2 regions of the Rossellomorea marisflavi genome follow, and region 1 is predicted to be linked to the other one. Evidence: predicted binding sites of a transcription regulator. Region 1 holds the regulator's gene; the other holds the start of a gene.
What was found. Region 1 encodes Rex, which represses fermentation and respiration genes when NADH is low (regulators of the CRP and FNR family bind a similar motif). Its sites were predicted from a motif close to TTGTGAAATATTTCACAA; they were not measured.
Positions count from the first base shown of each region.

Region 2: K6T23_RS07610 (L-lactate dehydrogenase) is a predicted target of Rex. The motif match lies at 3,489-3,506, and genes of this name have one in related genera.

Region 1 covers NZ_CP081870.1:321,734-334,679, forward strand. The annotation lists rRNA gene K6T23_RS01785 (23S ribosomal RNA) at 19-2,952, shown strand; rRNA gene rrf (5S ribosomal RNA) at 3,066-3,182, shown strand; tRNA gene K6T23_RS01795 (tRNA-Met) at 3,236-3,309, shown strand; tRNA gene K6T23_RS01800 (tRNA-Asp) at 3,398-3,474, shown strand; gene tsaE (tRNA (adenosine(37)-N6)-threonylcarbamoyltransferase complex ATPase subunit type 1 TsaE) at 3,716-4,171, shown strand; gene tsaB (tRNA (adenosine(37)-N6)-threonylcarbamoyltransferase complex dimerization subunit type 1 TsaB) at 4,168-4,869, shown strand; gene rimI (ribosomal protein S18-alanine N-acetyltransferase) at 4,897-5,319, shown strand; gene tsaD (tRNA (adenosine(37)-N6)-threonylcarbamoyltransferase complex transferase subunit TsaD) at 5,316-6,332, shown strand; gene K6T23_RS01825 (ABC-F family ATP-binding cassette domain-containing protein) at 6,697-8,628, opposite strand; gene K6T23_RS01830 (redox-sensing transcriptional repressor Rex) at 8,837-9,514, shown strand; gene K6T23_RS01835 (twin-arginine translocase TatA/TatE family subunit) at 9,569-9,739, shown strand; gene tatC (twin-arginine translocase subunit TatC) at 9,765-10,547, shown strand; gene K6T23_RS01845 (YdiK family protein) at 10,616-10,822, opposite strand; gene K6T23_RS01850 (CPBP family intramembrane glutamic endopeptidase) at 10,822-11,565, opposite strand; gene groES (co-chaperone GroES) at 11,848-12,135, shown strand; gene groL (chaperonin GroEL) at 12,197-12,946, shown strand, end outside.
Region 2 covers NZ_CP081870.1:1,416,484-1,422,792, forward strand. The annotation lists gene proC (pyrroline-5-carboxylate reductase) at 1-790, shown strand, start outside; gene K6T23_RS07595 (NAD(P)H-dependent oxidoreductase) at 793-1,311, shown strand; gene K6T23_RS07600 (SIMPL domain-containing protein) at 1,350-1,982, opposite strand; gene K6T23_RS07605 (hypothetical protein) at 1,987-2,424, opposite strand; gene K6T23_RS07610 (L-lactate dehydrogenase) at 2,487-3,434, opposite strand; gene K6T23_RS07615 (GNAT family N-acetyltransferase) at 3,611-4,150, shown strand; gene K6T23_RS07620 (tetratricopeptide repeat protein) at 4,166-4,645, shown strand; gene K6T23_RS07625 (NCS2 family permease) at 4,699-6,000, opposite strand.

The DNA.
Region 1 (12,946 bases):
TAGGTTTTTAACCAATTCGGTTAAGTTAATAAGGGCGCACGGTGGATGCCTTGGCACTAGGAGCCGACGAAGGACGGGACTAACACCGATATGCTTCGGGGAGCTGTAAGTGAGCTGATCCGAAGATTTCCGAATGGGGGAACCCACTGTTCGTAATGGAACAGTATCCTTGCTTGAATACATAGAGCATGGAAGGCAGACCCAGGGAACTGAAACATCTAAGTACCTGGAGGAAGAGAAAGCAAATGCGATTCCCTGAGTAGCGGCGAGCGAAACGGGATTAGCCCAAACCAAGAGGCTTGCCTCTTGGGGTTGTAGGACACTCTATACGGAGTTACAAAGGAACGGGGTAGACGAAGAAGTCTGGAAAGGCTCGTCAAAGAAGGTAACAACCCTGTAGTCGAAACTTCGTTCCCTCTTGAGTGGATCCTGAGTACGGCGGGACACGTGAAATCCCGTCGGAAGCTGGGAGGACCATCTCCCAAGGCTAAATACTCCCTAGTGACCGATAGTGAACCAGTACCGTGAGGGAAAGGTGAAAAGCACCCCGGAAGGGGAGTGAAATAGAACCTGAAACCGTGTGCCTACAAGTAGTCAGAGCCCGTTAACGGGTGATGGCGTGCCTTTTGTAGAATGAACCGGCGAGTTACGATCCCATGCAAGGTTAAGTTGAGAAGACGGAGCCGCAGCGAAAGCGAGTCTGAATAGGGCGAATGAGTATGTGGTCGTAGACCCGAAACCAGGTGATCTACCCATGTCCAGGATGAAGTCCAGGTAACACTGGATGGAGGTCCGAACCCACGCACGTTGAAAAGTGCGGGGATGAGGTGTGGGTAGCGGAGAAATTCCAATCGAACCTGGAGATAGCTGGTTCTCTCCGAAATAGCTTTAGGGCTAGCCTCATGTTGTAAGAGTCTTGGAGGTAGAGCACTGTTTGGACTAGGGGCCCTCATCGGGTTACCGAATTCAGACAAACTCCGAATGCCAAAGACTTATCCATGGGAGTCAGACTGCGAGTGATAAGATCCGTAGTCGAAAGGGAAACAGCCCAGACCACCAGCTAAGGTCCCAAAGTATACGTTAAGTGGAAAAGGATGTGGAGTTGCTTAGACAACCAGGATGTTGGCTTAGAAGCAGCCACCATTTAAAGAGTGCGTAATAGCTCACTGGTCGAGTGACTCTGCGCCGAAAATGTACCGGGGCTAAACGTATCACCGAAGCTGTGGATTGACACCGTTTGGTGTCAGTGGTAGGAGAGCGTTCTAAGGACTGCGAAGCTAGACCGTAAGGACTGGTGGAGTGCTTAGAAGTGAGAATGCCGGTATGAGTAGCGAAAGATGGGTGAGAATCCCATCCACCGAATGCCTAAGGTTTCCTGAGGAAGGCTCGTCCGCTCAGGGTTAGTCGGGACCTAAGTCGAGGCCGATAGGCGTAGACGATGGACAACAGGTTGATATTCCTGTACCACCTTTCTTCCATTTGAGCAATGGGGGGACGCAGGAGGATAGGGTAAGCGCACTGCTGGATATGTGCGTCTAAGCAGTTAGGCTGATGATGAGGCAAATCCCATCATCGTGAAGGCTGAGCTGTGATAGCGAGCGAATTATAGTAGCGAAGTTCCTGATTCCACACTGCCAAGAAAAGCCTCTAGCGAGGAAGATGGTGCCCGTACCGCAAACCGACACAGGTAGGCGAGGAGAGAATCCTAAGGTGAGCGAGAGAACTCTCGTTAAGGAACTCGGCAAAATGACCCCGTAACTTCGGGAGAAGGGGTGCTCTGGTAGGGTGCAAGCCCGAGAGAGCCGCAGTGAATAGGCCCAGGCGACTGTTTAGCAAAAACACAGGTCTCTGCGAAGCCGTAAGGCGAAGTATAGGGGCTGACGCCTGCCCGGTGCTGGAAGGTTAAGAGGAGTGCTTAGCGCAAGCGAAGGTGCGAATCGAAGCCCCAGTAAACGGCGGCCGTAACTATAACGGTCCTAAGGTAGCGAAATTCCTTGTCGGGTAAGTTCCGACCCGCACGAAAGGCGTAACGATCTGGGCACTGTCTCAACGAGAGACTCGGTGAAATTATAGTACCTGTGAAGATGCAGGTTACCCGCGACAGGACGGAAAGACCCCGTGGAGCTTTACTGTAGCCTGATATTGAATTTTGGCACAGCTTGTACAGGATAGGTAGGAGCCTTGGAAGCCGGAGCGCTAGCTTCGGTGGAGGCGTCGGTGGGATACTACCCTGGCTGTGTTGACATTCTAACCCGCGCCCCTTATCGGGGTGGGAGACAGTGTCAGGTGGGCAGTTTGACTGGGGCGGTCGCCTCCTAAAGAGTAACGGAGGCGCCCAAAGGTTCCCTCAGAATGGTTGGAAATCATTCGCAGAGTGTAAAGGCACAAGGGAGCTTGACTGCGAGACCTACAAGTCGAGCAGGGACGAAAGTCGGGCTTAGTGATCCGGTGGTTCCGCATGGAAGGGCCATCGCTCAACGGATAAAAGCTACCCCGGGGATAACAGGCTTATCTCCCCCAAGAGTCCACATCGACGGGGAGGTTTGGCACCTCGATGTCGGCTCATCGCATCCTGGGGCTGTAGTCGGTCCCAAGGGTTGGGCTGTTCGCCCATTAAAGCGGTACGCGAGCTGGGTTCAGAACGTCGTGAGACAGTTCGGTCCCTATCCGTCGTGGGCGCAGGAAATTTGAGAGGAGCTGTCCTTAGTACGAGAGGACCGGGATGGACGCACCGCTGGTGTACCAGTTGTCTTGCCAAAGGCATCGCTGGGTAGCTATGTGCGGAAGGGATAAGTGCTGAAAGCATCTAAGCATGAAGCCCCCCTCGAGATGAGATTTCCCATCACTTTATGTGAGTAAGATCCCTGAAAGATGATCAGGTAGATAGGTCAGAGGTGGAAGTGTGGCGACACATGGAGCTGACTGATACTAATCGATCGAGGACTTAACCAAAGTAAGACGAAGGAGGCGCTTCGCGCCTCCCGGACTGGACGATACGCCGGTAATGATTGACTATCAACCCTTTATCTAGTTTTGAAAGAACAATTCTTTCAATGGAATACCTGTCTGGTGACATTGGCGAAGAGGTCACACCCGTTCCCATGCCGAACACGGAAGTTAAGCTCTTCAGCGCCGATGGTAGTTGGGGGATCTCCCCCTGTGAGAGTAGGACGTCGCCAGGCAGTTATTTTTATGCATAACCTTTAAATAGGCTGCATATACTTATTATTATCGTCGCGGGGTGGAGCAGTTCGGTAGCTCGTCGGGCTCATAACCCGAAGGTCGCAGGTTCAAATCCTGTCCCCGCAATACCATTTTGATCTTAAATGATCTGAATGTGAATTTTCGCTGATGCGAAGAGCAATGATCTTTATTTTCGCTAGCGCGAAAAAAAGTTGGTCCGGTAGTTCAGTTGGTTAGAATGCCTGCCTGTCACGCAGGAGGTCGCGGGTTCGAGTCCCGTCCGGACCGCCATTTTGTTTTTTAAAACGAATGCAGATTCGTTTTTTTATTTTGAATCCTTCTAAGTAGACCGCAGTTGCATAGCTGCGGTTTTTGTATTTTATCGGGACAAACAGGTAGAAATATGAGGGAACTCGGCGCGTTGGCTTTACTCGATACGCCCAAAAAGGGTACACTACATATAGAAGATATCCCTTAGGTATTGCAGATCCTAAGGTTTTTTTATACTTATACAGATGGTAAGGAGATCATTATGAGTGAGTTTGAATATATCAGCAGCAATCCTGAAGAAACGGGTGCTTTTTCCAAGAGGCTTGCGGGTCTGTTGGCTCCCGGGGATGTCCTGACCCTTGAGGGGGATCTTGGAGCCGGAAAGACGACGTTTACAAAGGGGTTGGCCCTAGGTCTTGGCATCAAGCGGACGGTCAACAGTCCTACCTTCACGATCATCAAGGAATACAAGGGGAATCTGCCCCTTTATCATATGGATGTGTATCGACTGGATGATTCGTTTGAGGACCTTGGATTTGACGAGTATTTTGAAGGTGAAGGGGTCACGGTCGTGGAATGGGCTCATCTGATAGAAGATCAGCTGCCGGGAGAGCGGTTGGCCATCGGCATTTATCGTACCGGTGATACGGAAAGAAGAATTGTGCTGGAGCCGGTGGGAGATCGGTACCGCAAGCTTTGTGAGGAGATAATGGCATGAAGATTTTAGCGATAGATACATCAAACTTCCCGTTGGGGGTCGCACTGATTGATGAGAATAAGGTGATCGGTGAATATATGACCAATGTGAAGCGGAATCATTCCCTGAAGGCGATGCCTGCCGTGGAGCAGCTGCTGAAGGACTGCGATACGGACGTCAAGGAGTTGACGAAGATCGTCGTGGCAAATGGACCCGGGTCTTATACGGGCGTCAGGATCGGGGTCACGCTTGCGAAGACGCTTGCCTGGTCCCTCGATATTCCCCTCGTGCCTGTATCGAGCCTGGCTGTACTTGCTTCATCGGGACGCTACTTCAACGGGTATCTTTCCCCGATCTTTGATGCGAGGCGTGGACAGGTTTACACGGGACTTTACCGTTTCCGGGAAGGGAAGCTTGAGAATGTACTTGAGGACCGGAATGTGATGCTCACGGATTGGGTGGAGGAACTCAAGAGCTATGAGGGAGAGATCCTGTTCGTCGGGAATGATACAGGGATCCATGCAGAAGCAATACAGGAAGCTCTTGGGGAAAAGGCAGTTCTGGCACCGTTAGTGAGCCATAATCCGAGACCGTCTGAGCTTGCCTATCTCGGGATGGGTATGGAAGAATCGACGGCCCATGAGGTGCTGCCAAACTATATCCGTATGGCGGAAGCCGAAGTGAAATGGCTCGAAGCCCAGAAATCTAACGAAGAATAGGACTTGTGCATAATGGAGATACGATTTATGACAGTCGATGACGTGGATGCCGTCATGGAAATTGAAGAACAATCCTTCACCGTTCCGTGGAGTCGGGAAGCGTTCATAAGTGAAATGGAAGAGAACCATCTGTCCATGTATATCGTCATTGAAGATGAAAGTGGGATTGCGGGCTACTGTGGCGTATGGATGGTCGTGGATGAAGCGCATATCACGAATGTGGCCGTCCTTCCTTCCCACCGAGGGAAGGGGTACGGGGAGCTTCTCATGCGCAAGATCATGGAGATGGCCATAGAGTCAGGTGCGAGGGTCATGACCCTCGAGGCCCGGGTGAGCAATGTGCCAGCACAGAGCCTGTATAGGAAACTCGGATTCCAAAACGGCGGGATCCGGAAACGATATTATTCTGATAATCAAGAGGATGCTTTAGTAATGTGGGTGAATTTATGATGAAAGATACGTTCGTATTAGGAATTGAAACCAGCTGTGATGAAACGGCCGTTTCCATCGTGAAGAATGGGACGGAAATCGTCAGTAATGTTGTCTCATCTCAGATTGAAAGCCATAAGCGCTTCGGTGGTGTCGTGCCGGAGATTGCGTCGCGGCATCATGTGGAGCAGGTGACGTTTGTCCTCCAGGAAGCCCTCGATCAAGCAGAGATGACGATGGAAGACGTCGACTGCATCGCGGTGACGGAAGGACCGGGACTTGTAGGAGCGCTGTTAATTGGCGTCAATGCAGCCAAGGCCCTTGCATTTGCACATAACAAACCGTTGGTCGGTGTCCATCATATTGCCGGACATATCTATGCCAACCGCCTCATTCATGAAATGACGTTCCCCCTCCTATCCCTGGTGGTATCAGGAGGGCATACGGAGCTTGTCCTCATGAAGGGGCACGGTGAGTTCGAAGTGATCGGGGAGACGCGTGATGACGCAGCCGGGGAGGCATATGATAAAGTGGCCCGTACGCTAGGGCTCCCGTACCCTGGTGGTCCCCATATCGATCGTCTGGCCCATGAAGGGGAGCCGGTCATCGACCTTCCAAGGGCGTGGCTTGAGGAAGGATCCTATGATTTCAGCTTCAGCGGCTTAAAGTCGTCCGTGATCAATACTCTCCATAATGCAAAGCAGAAGGGGAATGAGATCAAGCCGGAGGATCTCGCAGCAAGCTTCCAGGCAAGCGTCATTGATGTACTCGTGACGAAGGCGAAAAGGGCTGTGGAAGAATACGGTGTGGGACAACTTCTTCTAGCAGGTGGAGTTGCGGCCAATAAAGGGCTGCGCGAGACGTTGGAGACCACGTTTGAAAGCCATGCGTGTGAGCTCATCGTCCCGCCCCTGTCCCTGTGTACGGATAATGCGGCCATGATTGCCGCTGCAGGAACCATCCTGTTTGAACAAGGCAAGCGTGGCGGACTGGATATGAACGCAAATCCGGGATTGGATCTGGAACAGTTTTAATAAGATTACACCTCGAATGGAATCGTCCGTTCGAGGTTTTTTATTGGGAACGTACGTTTTATCAACAGTCTGTGGATAATTTGGGGATAAGTAGTGCGTAAGATGTGAATGGATTGTGAAAAACAGTTGGGGATATGTAGAATTTGGAATGTGGATAATGTGGATAAATCAACCGATAATTGTGGATAGTGTGGAAAACGATTGTGGATATAGAAATGACGAGGGTGGAAATGTGGATAATCATGTGGATGAATAGTGGAGGGTTTTTTCTAAAAGAAGCACTTCCCTATACTTTACCCGTTTATACCATCTCACTAACCAAAGAAGCGGTTCAAGGTCATTTCGACCTTGAACCGCTTCTGTTTTACTCTTCCACTAATTCTTCCAGCTCCGTCCACTCTTCCAAAAGAACATCCATTTCTTCTTTGGCAATGGTCAGTTCGTCATTCAAAGTCTGAACCCGTTCGTGATCCTGGAAAATATCCGGATCGCACAGGAGGGTTTCTTTTTCTTCGATGGACCCTTCCAGTACGGTCATCTTCTCTTCGATCTCTTCAATGCGCCGTTTTCGTTGACGCTCAAGCTTTTTGGCTTCTTTATCAATCTTATGCGACTGCTTTTGCTGCGTAGCCTTGACCGGTTCTGCATTCGTCTGTTCCAGGGCGGCGAGCTCTTCCTGCTCCGCAAGTTTATGGAGATAGTAGTCGTAATCCCCGAGGTATTCGGTGGATCCGCCTGTGGATAGCTCGATCACCTTGGTGGCGATGCGGTTGATGAAGTAGCGGTCATGGGATACGAACAGGATCGTGCCCGGGTAGTCGATAAGGGCATTCTCGAGCACCTCTTTGCTATCTAGGTCGAGATGGTTCGTCGGCTCATCGAGGATGAGGACGTTGCCTTTTTCCATCATCATCTTGGAGAGGGCGAGGCGGGCCTTTTCCCCTCCGCTCAGGGTGTTGACGGGTTTCAGGACGTCTTCACCCGTGAAGAGGAAGTTCCCGAGGACGGTCCTGATTTCTTTTTCATTCCTCATCGGGTATTCATCCCACAGTTCATTGAGGACCGATTTGTTAGACGAAAGGTCCGCTTGCTGCTGATCATAGTAAGAGATGGATACATTGGATCCGAATTTGAAGTCCCCACTCAGTGCCTGCAACTTGTTCACCAGGGTCTTGAGGAGGGTGGACTTACCGATCCCGTTCGGTCCGACAAGGGCGATGCTGTCCCCTTTTTTGATGGAGAAGTCGATATGGGAGGCGATGGCTTCCCCGTCCTCGTACCCGATGGTGAGGTCATTGACGTGAAGGACGTCATTCCCGCTCGGGCGATCGATCTGGAAGGCGAAGGAGGCAGACTTTTCGTCACCTTGCGGCCTGTCCATAAGTTCCATGCGCTCAAGTTTCTTTCGCCTGCTCTGGGCCATCTTTGTGGTGGAGGCACGGGCGATATTGCGCTGGACGAAGTCTTCGAGCTTTGCGACCTCCTGCTGCTGGCGCTCATAGAGCTTGAGATCCTTCTCGTAATCCAGCGCCTTCTGTTCGAGGTATTTGCTGTAGTTCCCCACAAACTTCTTGCTCCGGTTCCGGGAAATCTCATACACCTGGTTCACGACGCTATCCAAGAAGTAGCGGTCATGTGAAACGATGAGTACGGCACCCGGATAGCCTTGAAGATACCCTTCGAGCCAGGAAAGCGTCTCGATGTCCAGATGGTTCGTCGGCTCATCGAGGATGAGGATATCAGGCTTGGTCAGGAGGAGCTTCGCAAGGGCGAGGCGGGTCTTCTGACCACCGGAAAGGGTGGAGATCTTCGTCCCGTGGTCGAAGGAAGCGAAATTCAATCCGTGGAGGACGGAGCGGATATCGGCTTCATACTGATAGCCACCGGACTCCTTGAAGGTGACTTGAAGTTCGTCGTATTCCTTCAGTACCCGCTGATAGCGGTCTTCATCTTCATAGACGGACGGATCCGCCATCTCTGCTTCCAACCTCCTAAGCTGCTTTTCCTGTTGGAGGAGGTGTTCGAATACCGTCAGCATCTCGCCCCAAATGGAAAGCTCCGACTCGAGGCCTGTATTCTGGGCCAGGTAGCCGATGCTCACACCCTTTGGCTTCGTGATCTCTCCGGAGTCATGGGACAGCTGGCCTGCGATGATCTTCAGGAGGGTCGATTTGCCGGCACCGTTGCGGCCGACGAGGGCGACCCGGTCCTTGGTTTGGATCTCCAATTTGATATTGGTCAATATATTATCTGCGCCAAAATTTTTGGTCAGCTGATTCACTTGTAATAGAATCATGTCGGTTCACCTCTGTTTCATTAGTGCTAGTGTACCGTATTTCCCAGGTGGACGGCAATAAAAGGGGAGGAACTATGACTATTAATCTGGATACAAATAGGATAGAATAGAGTGTATGATGGAAAATAGATAAAAGATATACCTTCTTTTTGGAAGCGCTGACAGACCAGGAAGAAGAGGGTTTATAAGATGTGGGGGAATACAAGAGATGAATCAGGAAACAACGAAAATTCCACAGGCAACGGCCAAGCGCCTTCCGCTATACTACCGCTTCATCAAGAATCTGTATGCTTCAGGTAAGCAGCGGGTATCGTCGAAGGAGTTAAGCGAAGCCGTGAAAGTGGATTCCGCGACCATCCGGAGGGATTTCTCCTATTTTGGAGCGTTAGGGAAGAAGGGCTATGGGTATAATGTGAATTATCTCCTATCCTTTTTCAGGGAAACGCTTGACCAGGATGAACTGACGAAGGTCGTATTGATCGGCGTGGGGAATCTCGGAACGGCTTTTCTTCATTACAATTTCATAAAGAATAACAATACAAAGATCGAAATGGCCTTCGAGGTGGATGAAACGAAGGTGGGGACGGAAATCAGCGATGTGCCCGTCCACCATATGGATGAGCTGGAGGAGAAGCTGAAGGGGATGGATATCGAAGTCGCGATCCTGACTGTGCCGGCCTCATCTGCTCAAAATATCACAGATCGCCTTGTGTCTTCGAAGATCAAGGGGATCCTGAACTTCACACCTGCACGCCTGACGGTTCCTGATCATATCAGGGTCCATCACATCGATCTGGCCGTGGAACTTCAGTCACTTGTCTACTTCCTCAAGCATTACTCAGGGGAAGACACGGAAATGTCACAAGATGGAATCGTAACGGAATAGAAAATTCTGACCATTTGCGTTATGATAGAAGCATATAAGGGGAGGTGTCTCATTATGGTAGGTCCTGGAAGTATGGTGCTGATTGCAGTGGTGGCCCTTTTAATTTTTGGCCCGAAAAAATTACCGGAGCTTGGCAAAGCAGCCGGCAATACACTACGTGAATTCAAGAACGCAACCAAAGGCTTAGCGGATGATGAAGACGATAAGAACAAAAGTGCCAAGTAAAGCCAAGTAAAGTAGGATGTGCGCCATGAGTCAAACTCAAAAGGATATGACAGTCTTTGAACATATAGGAGAATTGCAGAAACGACTCATGTTTGTAGTCGTTTTCTTCTTGTTAGCCGTTGTGGCAAGCTTCTTCCTTGCCGAACCGCTCATCAAGTACCTGCAGCATGCGGATGAAGCAAAAGAAATGACGATGAATGCCTTCCGCGTGACGGATCCACTCAAGATCTATATGGAAATGATCATGTTCATCGCGGCGGTCATGACGTCACCGGTTATCCTCTATCAAGTATGGTCATTCATATCCCCCGGTCTTTATGAGAAGGAGCGGAAGGTGACCCTGAGCTACATACCGGTGTCCGTCCTGCTGTTCCTAGGTGGACTGGCATTTTCCTACTTCATTCTGTTCCCGTATGTTGTATCGTTCATGATGCGGCTATCAGGAGATCTCGATATCCAGCAGGTGATCGGGATTAATGAGTACTTCCAATTCCTCTTCCAGATCACCCTTCCATTCGGTCTGCTGTTCCAGCTGCCAGTGGTGATGCTGTTCCTGACGAGGCTCGGGATCATCACGCCGATGATGATGGCGAAGGCAAGGAAAGTCGCCTACTTCATCCTCCTTGTGATCGCCGCCCTCATCACGCCGCCGGACATCGTCTCCCATATGATGGTGACCCTGCCGATGTTGGTCCTTTATGAAATCAGCATCGCGATTTCACGGATCGGCTACAAGAAATACCTTGAGGCCGAGCAGCAGATGGAAATCGAACGCGTGGAAGAAGAGTTGAAACAGCGCAAAGGATAAAGAAAACCGGATCCACCCGATCTTCATGGAAACGAAGTCGGATGGATCCGGTTTTTGTTTTAAGCGGCTTATTTCTTCTGGTTCAGCTGCTGCTTGATCCTGAAGTGGAGCAGGACCATGCGGATGCCCGAACCAAAGTCCAGCGTGGCAAGGAAGATCAGCATATAGGTGAAAAATCCCCAGCCTGTATCCCGGACCGTATGGATGGCAAAATAGGTGAACAGCACCCCAAGAAGAATGTAAATCACGCCGGAGAACAGGGGTGATCGTCTCATTATAGGAAACCTCCAATAAATCCTTGTATTTTTTCAGCTTCATTCATGATCTTTTCGATTTCATCCCGGTAGACGGTCTGCATGATGACCACCATCGTATTCATGGCCACATGGGCGCAGATCGGTACGAGGATTCGTTTCGTTCGTACATATAGGAAGGCAAACGTGAAGCCCATGGCAGAGTACAGGATCACATGTACCGGCTCGAAGTGGGCAAGGGCGAAAATCACGGAGCTGATCAATGCGGCGAAGAAAAAGTTCATTCGCTGATAGAGTGCCCCAAAAATGATCTTCCTGAACACGATTTCTTCCAGGATCGGCCCGATGATGGCAACGACGATCATGGCAAGGGGAACATTGTCCACGATGCCCATGATGTTCTGTGTGTTTTCAGAACCGGCCTGGATGCCGAGGAGGGTCTCGATCTGGATGGCGATGGCTTGTGCGAAGAACGCCATGAAGATCCCGACGACGGCCCAGACGATGGAAATCCCGGCGCCTGCAGGGGCAGAGCGCTCGAGCTTAAGTTTCGATGGTGAGCTTTTTCTCAGGATGAGCAGGACGATGATCAAGGTCGCGGCAAAGCTGAAGATCAGCCAGGAACCGACGGCCACCTGCTGCATGTATTCTTTCGTCTGTCCAAACACTTCTGTGCCGGCCTTATAAAACAGGAGCGGTCCAACCGCACCGGCGAGCTGCATGACAATATAGGCGATCAAAATGTATCCATAATGTTTATTCAACGTTTTATCTCCTTTTAAGCAAGCCTTAGGCCTGACAGGACAGACCCTTGTACAATTCTACTAATAAATGCGGAACTGTTCAAATCTCACGGTCATGGGAATATTGCCGGGAATCGCCACATAGGATAGTGAGGTGTGAAAAAAGGGGGAAAATGACGAAAAAATTTTTAAGCAGGACTCTTGCAAAATGAAAACGAATTATTTAATATAATAACTGTGTTAGCACTCATGTTAAGCGAGTGCTAAAAACCAATCTACATATTTTCAAGGAGGTTGTTTCACTTGTTAAAACCACTAGGTGATCGCGTCGTAATCGAGCTAGTCGAAACAGAAGAAAAGACAGCAAGCGGTATCGTACTCCCGGATTCTGCTAAGGAAAAACCGCAAGAAGGTAAGATTGTCGCTGTAGGTACAGGTCGCGTTCTTGACAACGGTGAGCGCGTCGCTCTTGAAGTGTCTGTAGGCGATCGAATCATCTTCAGTAAATACTCTGGTACAGAAGTGAAATACCAAGGCACAGAATATCTCATCCTTCGTGACAACGATATCCTTGCCATCGTAGGCGAATAATTAATCGAATCAACACATATACGCACCAACCATGAACTGATATTAAAGGAGGACGTTTGAAATGGCTAAAGAAATTAAATTCAGCGAAGAAGCACGCCGTTCCATGCTTCGCGGGGTAGACCAATTAGCAAACGCAGTAAAAGTAACACTTGGACCAAAAGGTCGCAATGTTGTACTTGAGAAGAAATTCGGTTCTCCACTCATCACCAATGATGGTGTAACCATTGCGAAAGAAATCGAGCTTGAAGATGCATTCGAAAACATGGGTGCGAAGCTTGTAGCGGAAGTCGCAAGCAAAACAAATGAAATCGCCGGTGACGGTACAACGACTGCAACGGTCCTAGCGCAAGCGATGATCCGTGAAGGTCTTAAAAACGTAACAGCAGGAGCAAACCCTGTCGGCGTACGTAAAGGGATCGAGAAGGCTGTCCAAGGGGCTGTCGAAGAGCTGAAAGCCATCTCTAAACCAATCGAAGGCAAAGAATCCATCGCACAAGTTGCAGCGATCTCTGCAGCGGACGAAGAAGTCGGCCAATTGATTGCTGAAGCCATGGAGCGCGTAGGCAACGACGGTGTCATCACCATCGAAGAATCAAAAGGATTCACGACTGAGCTTGACGTCGTAGAAGGTATGCAGTTCGACCGTGGATATGCATCTCCATACATGGTGACAGACTCAGACAAAATGGAAGCGGTCCTTGATAATCCGTACATCCTGATCACGGATAAAAAGATCGGCAACATCCAGGAAGTCCTTCCTGTCCTTGAGCAAGTCGTACAACAAGGCAAACCACTATTGATGGTAGCGGAA
Region 2 (6,309 bases), 1.1 Mb from region 1:
CGGCTGTGGAAATATGGCTCAGGCCATCATAGGCGGCATCGTCAACTCCGGACTGGTGGATAAAACATCTGTCATGGCGAGCGCCAAAACCCGCGGAACCGTCGAAAGAATAAAAGAAAAATACGGAATCCGTACAACATTGGACAATGGAGAGGTAGCGGCATTTGCCGACGTGTTGTTCCTCGCAGTCAAACCGGATCAACATCAGGAAATCCTCTCATCCATTAAGGAGAATGTGAAGCCGGATACCATCGTCATCACGATGGCCGCAGGGATTACACTCCAGTGGATGGAAGCGGTACTAACCCCGGACTCGAAGATTGTGAGAACGATGCCGAATACGCCATCCCTTGTAGGAGAAGGGATGACTGCGTATTGCGTCAATGGCCGGGTAGGAGAAGGCGAGCGTGAGATGATCCATGCTGTCCTCGAAAGCTTCGGAAAAGCAGAGGAGATGGACGAAAGCCTCTTGGACGCCATTCCAGCCGTCAGCGGCTCATCACCTGCTTATGCCTTCATGTTCATGGAAGCATTGGCAGACGGTGCGGTGAAAGAGGGGATCCCTAGAAAGCAGGCATATAACCTGGCAGCACAGGCGCTTCTCGGAGCAGCAAAGATGGTGCTTGAAACGGGCAGCCATCCTGGAGAGCTGAAGGATGCGGTCTGCTCACCGGGAGGGGCTACCATCGAAGCTGTCATTGAACTTGAAAAGAGCGGCTTCAAGGGAAGCATTGTAAGGGCAATGGATGCCTGTACAAAAAAAGCAAAGCAGCTGGGAAGGGAAGATTGAACATGAACGTATTGGTAATCGCTGCACATCCGCGAATGAACGAATCAATCGTCAACAAAGCCTGGGTAAAGAGGCTGGAAAAAGAGGCCGATGTGACGGTCCACGACCTTTACCGTGAATACCCGGATTTCCAAATCGATGTAACACGTGAGCAGAAGTTGGTTGAAGAACACGATAGGATCGTCCTGCAGTTCCCTTTCTACTGGTACAGTGCCCCCGCGCTGATGAAAGAATGGATCGATGCCGTGTTGACCTATGGGTGGGCGTACGGAAGTGGTGGTACGATGCTTCATGGCAAAGAACTTCTGATTGCGACGTCCACAGGGTCACCGGCAGATGCCTATCAGGCTGGAGGAAAGAATCATTATGCCATGAGCGAGCTACTGAAGCCGTTCCAGGCAACATCGAACCTGATCGGAACAACGTATCTTCCGGCATTCATCGAACAGGGCGTCAGGACACTGGATGAAGAAGGAGTGGCCCGGTCTGCCGAGAGGCTTGCGGATTATATTAAAAAGTAATAAAAAAACGGCTCCTGGAAGCCGTTTTTTTTGTGAAATCAATGCGTGGTAAACGTAACGAGTAGTGAAGCCTTCACGGATATTTCACCTGGCAGGATGGCAGATTCCTGAACTGCGAGCTTCATAGGGGAAGGAAGCTCAGTAGATTGACCTTCTTTGATAGAAAGGGGATCAGAAACCAGCTCCTGACCAGATTGCCTGGCAAGGACCGTGGCCTTTGCCAAAGCGTCTCTATAGGCGTGTTCCAGGGCGTACTGATATAGGGCAGTGGAATGGGAGGAGAGGAACTGGATCCCCTCCACCCGGTTTGCTCCGGCCTTCACGGCATCATCGATGATCTTTCCCGCCTTTTCAATGGTTCTAAGGTGGACGCGCAGGATATTCACGACTTCATAACCATTAAAGATCTGCTTTCCATCTTCAAAGGAATAGCGGGGGATGATCTGATAGTTTGCTGTTTGTGTATCACTGTTTGAAACTCCGTTTGCTTGAAGCGTCCCGACTATGTTCTTTATCTTTTCGTTATTTTCCTGTTGGGCTTTTTGCAGATCGTGGCCTTCGGTCATCACCCCTAATGTGATCAGGGCTTCATCAGGCGCTCCATATGAGGTGTGTTCTCCTGAAACCGTGATGGTTCCCCGGGAATCGGTCACGCGCATAGATGGATACATCCTGTTACACACATGTGAAGGATTCGATTTTATCAAGATCGATTCCGAAATACACCCATGTGAATCCGATCCATCTCCATCCTGCTATGGACCTTCTTCCGAGGAAGACAGGGTAGAACCAGAAAGCGTCACGGTTGAGCCAGATATAGGTATAGCGGAACAGGCATCTCCGGATGGAACCCGGGTCCACGGCAAACGTCGACGTTCCTCCAGGGCCGCCCTGCATGACGGTCTTCTGAGGCTGGAAGTTAGGCGGAGGTCCAGGTGGAGGCTGATTTTGTCCACCGCCCTGAGAAGGAGATGGGGACCCGCTGCTGCCACCTTGCCCTGGTGGCGGTGATGGCGGGAATACATTTGGAAGTCCGGGGATGGAAGGGAAACCACTGCCCCCGGAACCTCCTCCGCCGGGAAAGCCGGGTAGGAATTGTCTCTGATCGTACATAATAGAACCTCCTCCATTCATGTTGGTATCATTGTATGAGGAGGAGGTTCGTGTGTGCGTGTCTATAAATCAGAAGGGAAACCGGTACTCATGGCGTGCTTTAATGTATCAATGGATCTTGTGAATTGCTTTTGCTCTGTTTCACCCAGTTGGAGTTCGACGACCTTCCTGATTCCTTGTCGATTGATGATGGCGGGCACTCCGGTATAGACACCGTGCTGCCCATACTCCCCATCCAGGAGGGAAGAGATGGTAAGGATGCTGTTTTCATCATTCAGTATTGCTTTGGTGAGACGGGCCAAACCCATGGCAATCCCGTAGTAGGTGGCTCCTTTTTTCTCGATGATATGGTAGGCAGCATCCCTGACATTTTCAAAAAGGTCCTGCAGGTCGCTCTGGATTTGTGGTTCCGTTAGATCGACCAGGTCACCAAGGGAGCTGGCCCCGATGGTGGCATGACTCCAGACCGGAAATTCGGTATCGCCATGTTCACCCATGATATAGGCATGGATGTTTCGCGTATCAAGATGAAAGTATTCACCCAGCAGATAGCGGAGCCTTGCGGTGTCAAGGATCGTCCCTGAGCCGATCACCTTTTCTTTTGGGAGACCGGAGAAAGTCCATGTGGCATAGCTTAATAGATCAACTGGATTAGTGGCGACGATGAAGATGCCATCAAAGCCGCTCTCCATCACCGAATCGACAATGGTCTTGAAAATCCGGACGTTTTTATCAATAAGATCCAACCGCGTTTCACCAGGTTTTTGATTGGCGCCAGCTGTGATCACGACAAGATCTGCATCGCGGCAGTCGCTGTACGCTCCTGCACGTATTTTCATTGGGGATGAGAATGCGAGACCATGATTAAGGTCCATGGCGTCTCCTATGGCTTTTTCAACGTTCATGTCGATCATCACGAGCTCGTGGACAAGATTTTGATTGAGAAGGGCAAAAGCATAGCTTGAACCGACAAAGCCTGTTCCGATCAATACGACTTTATTTGTTTTCATCCGTCATACGCCCTTTTTAATTGGATTTATGAAAGTGGTGGGTTGAAGATGATAATGTGAAATATTTCACAAACTTATAGTAGCATACTCCAAATCGAATTTCCAACACGAAATTTCGACAACTTTAAAGGGATTCCACGAAGCTGCGGGGAATAAGTCCATAGGAGGGATGCACGATGCGTTATGAGAAAGGTGATATCAAGGTCCGGCCTTTGAAGGATGAAGATGCCGAATTTCTTTATAACTGGCTGAACGATCCGCGGATCCTTGAGTATTACGAAGGAAGGGACAAACCCTTTACCCATGAGATGGTGGAGGAAGCGTTTTATAATGACGATAAAGAGAAGGTCGCCTGCATCGTTCAATATAAAGGGGAGAAAGTCGGTTATCTCCAATATTATCCATTAGATGATGAGACCAAGCTTCGCTACGGATATACGAATCTTGATGAGTTCATCTATGGGACCGATCAGTTCATAGGGGATTCAAGGTACTGGAATAAAGGCGTGGGCACGCTGATGATCAAGGCCATGGTGGAATATTTCATGCTTGAAAAAGGCCTGCACCGGTTGGTCATGGATCCGATGACCTGGAATCGCAGGGCAATTCGTTGCTATGAGAAATGCGGCTACAGCAAAGCACGGATCCTGCCTCAAAATGAGCTCCACGAAGGTGAATGGCACGACTGCTGGCTGATGGAATACATACCGGATTGAAATGGATGGATGGATATGGAAGATAGAATGAGCGAAGCGATCGAAGCGAGGAAGTCAGGGAATACAGTGGAGTCGATCAGGATACTGAAAGAGCTGATCGCCGAACACCCCAAAAGCGGAAGCCTACACTATCAATGTGCCTGGAGTCATGATGCATCAGGACTTGAAGAGGAAGCCGTTGAATATTATGAGAAAGCATTGACATACGGGTTGGATGAAGAAGAGTCCATCGGTGCTTATACGGGACTCGGGAGCACCTACCGTGCCCTCGGGAAGTATGAAAAATCAAAAGAAGTGCTTGAGGATGGGCTTAAGAGACACAGGGACAGGGCATTATCAGTATTCTACAGCATGACGCTCTATAACCTCGGAGAGCCGAAGAAGGCAATGGAACTGCTTTTAGGGCAGCTGTGTGATACTTCTTCAGATGGTTCGATCCAATCTTATGCAGCTGCTATCAACTATTACAGCCGCGACCTTGATCGTACGTGGTAAAGAAGGACTCATACTAAAAAGGCAGCTCCCACCGTGGGAGCTGCCTTTCCTCTTTAATGAGGGATGAATGCCAGCTGATAGAAGAACAGCACGGCAAAGATATAGACGAGGGGATGGACTTCGCGCCATTTCCCTTTTGCCACTTTCAAAAGTGGGTACGAGATGAATCCGAGTGCGATCCCTGTAGCGATGCTCGACGTAAGAGGCATGCTGAGGATGATGAGGAATGCAGGGAAAGCTTCATCAAGTTCGTCCCATTTGATCTGGGAAATGCTTCCGATCATCAAGCTTCCTACAATGATCAAAGCTGGAGCCGTGATGGCAGATAATCCAGATACGGCACTCACAAGTGGACCGAAGAATGCTGAAACGATAAACAGTACAGCCACGGTAAGGGAGGTCAATCCTGTGCGTCCTCCCGCTGAAACCCCAGCAGATGATTCCACGAAGGCACTGGTCGGGCTAGTACCGAACATGGCTCCGACAGTCGTCCCAAGTGAATCAGCAAGGAGTGCTTCTCGGGCACGCGGCATTTCATTGTTTTTCAGGAGTCCTGCCTGTTGGGCAACACCGACCATCGTACCGGTTGTATCAAAAATGGTCACAAGCAAGAAGGAGAATACGACAGCGTACAAGCTGTGCTGAATCACATCGGTGAACGCGGTGATCGGGTTCGAGATGATCAGCCCTTCAGGCAGATGCGGCATGGCGACGAAGCCTTCCTTGAACGACAGGTCACCAGTGAAGAATGCAACGATGGCGGTGATGATCATCCCGATGAACAGGGCTCCGTGTACGTTCAGGACCATGAGGACAAGGGTGACGGCCAGTCCGATCAAAGCAAGGATGGCAGATGAAGAATGAAGATCCCCGAGTTTCACGAGATTGGATGGATCAGCTTGAACCAGTCCGGATAAACGAAGACCGATAAAAGCGATGAAGAGACCGATACCGGCTGTGATTCCGTGTTTGAGATTTTGCGGTATGGCTTCAATCAATTTCTTACGGAACGGTGTGAGCGAAAGGATGATGAAGATGATACCGGCTACGAATACTGCTGCAAAGGCAACCGAGTACGAAATATCTTCATGACCTCCGACAACGGAATATGTAAAGTAGGCATTCAATCCCATACCTGGTGCGATGGCAATCGGGTAGTTGGCGAACAGTGCCATCCAGAGCGTACCGACAGCTGCCGAAATGATGGTGGCCATGAATACCTGGTCGAACGGCACCCCTGCATCGGATAGGATGATCGGATTGACGACGACGATGTAAGCCATTGTGAGGAACGTGGTCAGTCCGGCAAGGATTTCTGTCTTGGTTGACGTGCCGTTTTCCTTTAATTTAAACATTAGTGTAATACCTCCAATAAAAACGAACGATTAAAAAGCACAACTACTATAATATTCGGTAATACATCGTTTTTCAATAGGTATCGACAAATTTTTAATATTTTTCGTGTTGGTTCTTTAAGAACTGATAATGAAAGTTATGCACTGGACGTTCCGTTCCGCTACGGGTGCCCGCTTTCCGGCGTGGAGGGAGTTGAGCCGCTTTGGCTGCGCCTGCAGGGTCTCAATCTTCCCTCTATTCCCGCGGGAGTCGGCCACCCTCCGCTGCACTGCACTATTGGTGATAGGGAGAACGTCGTTTATATACAT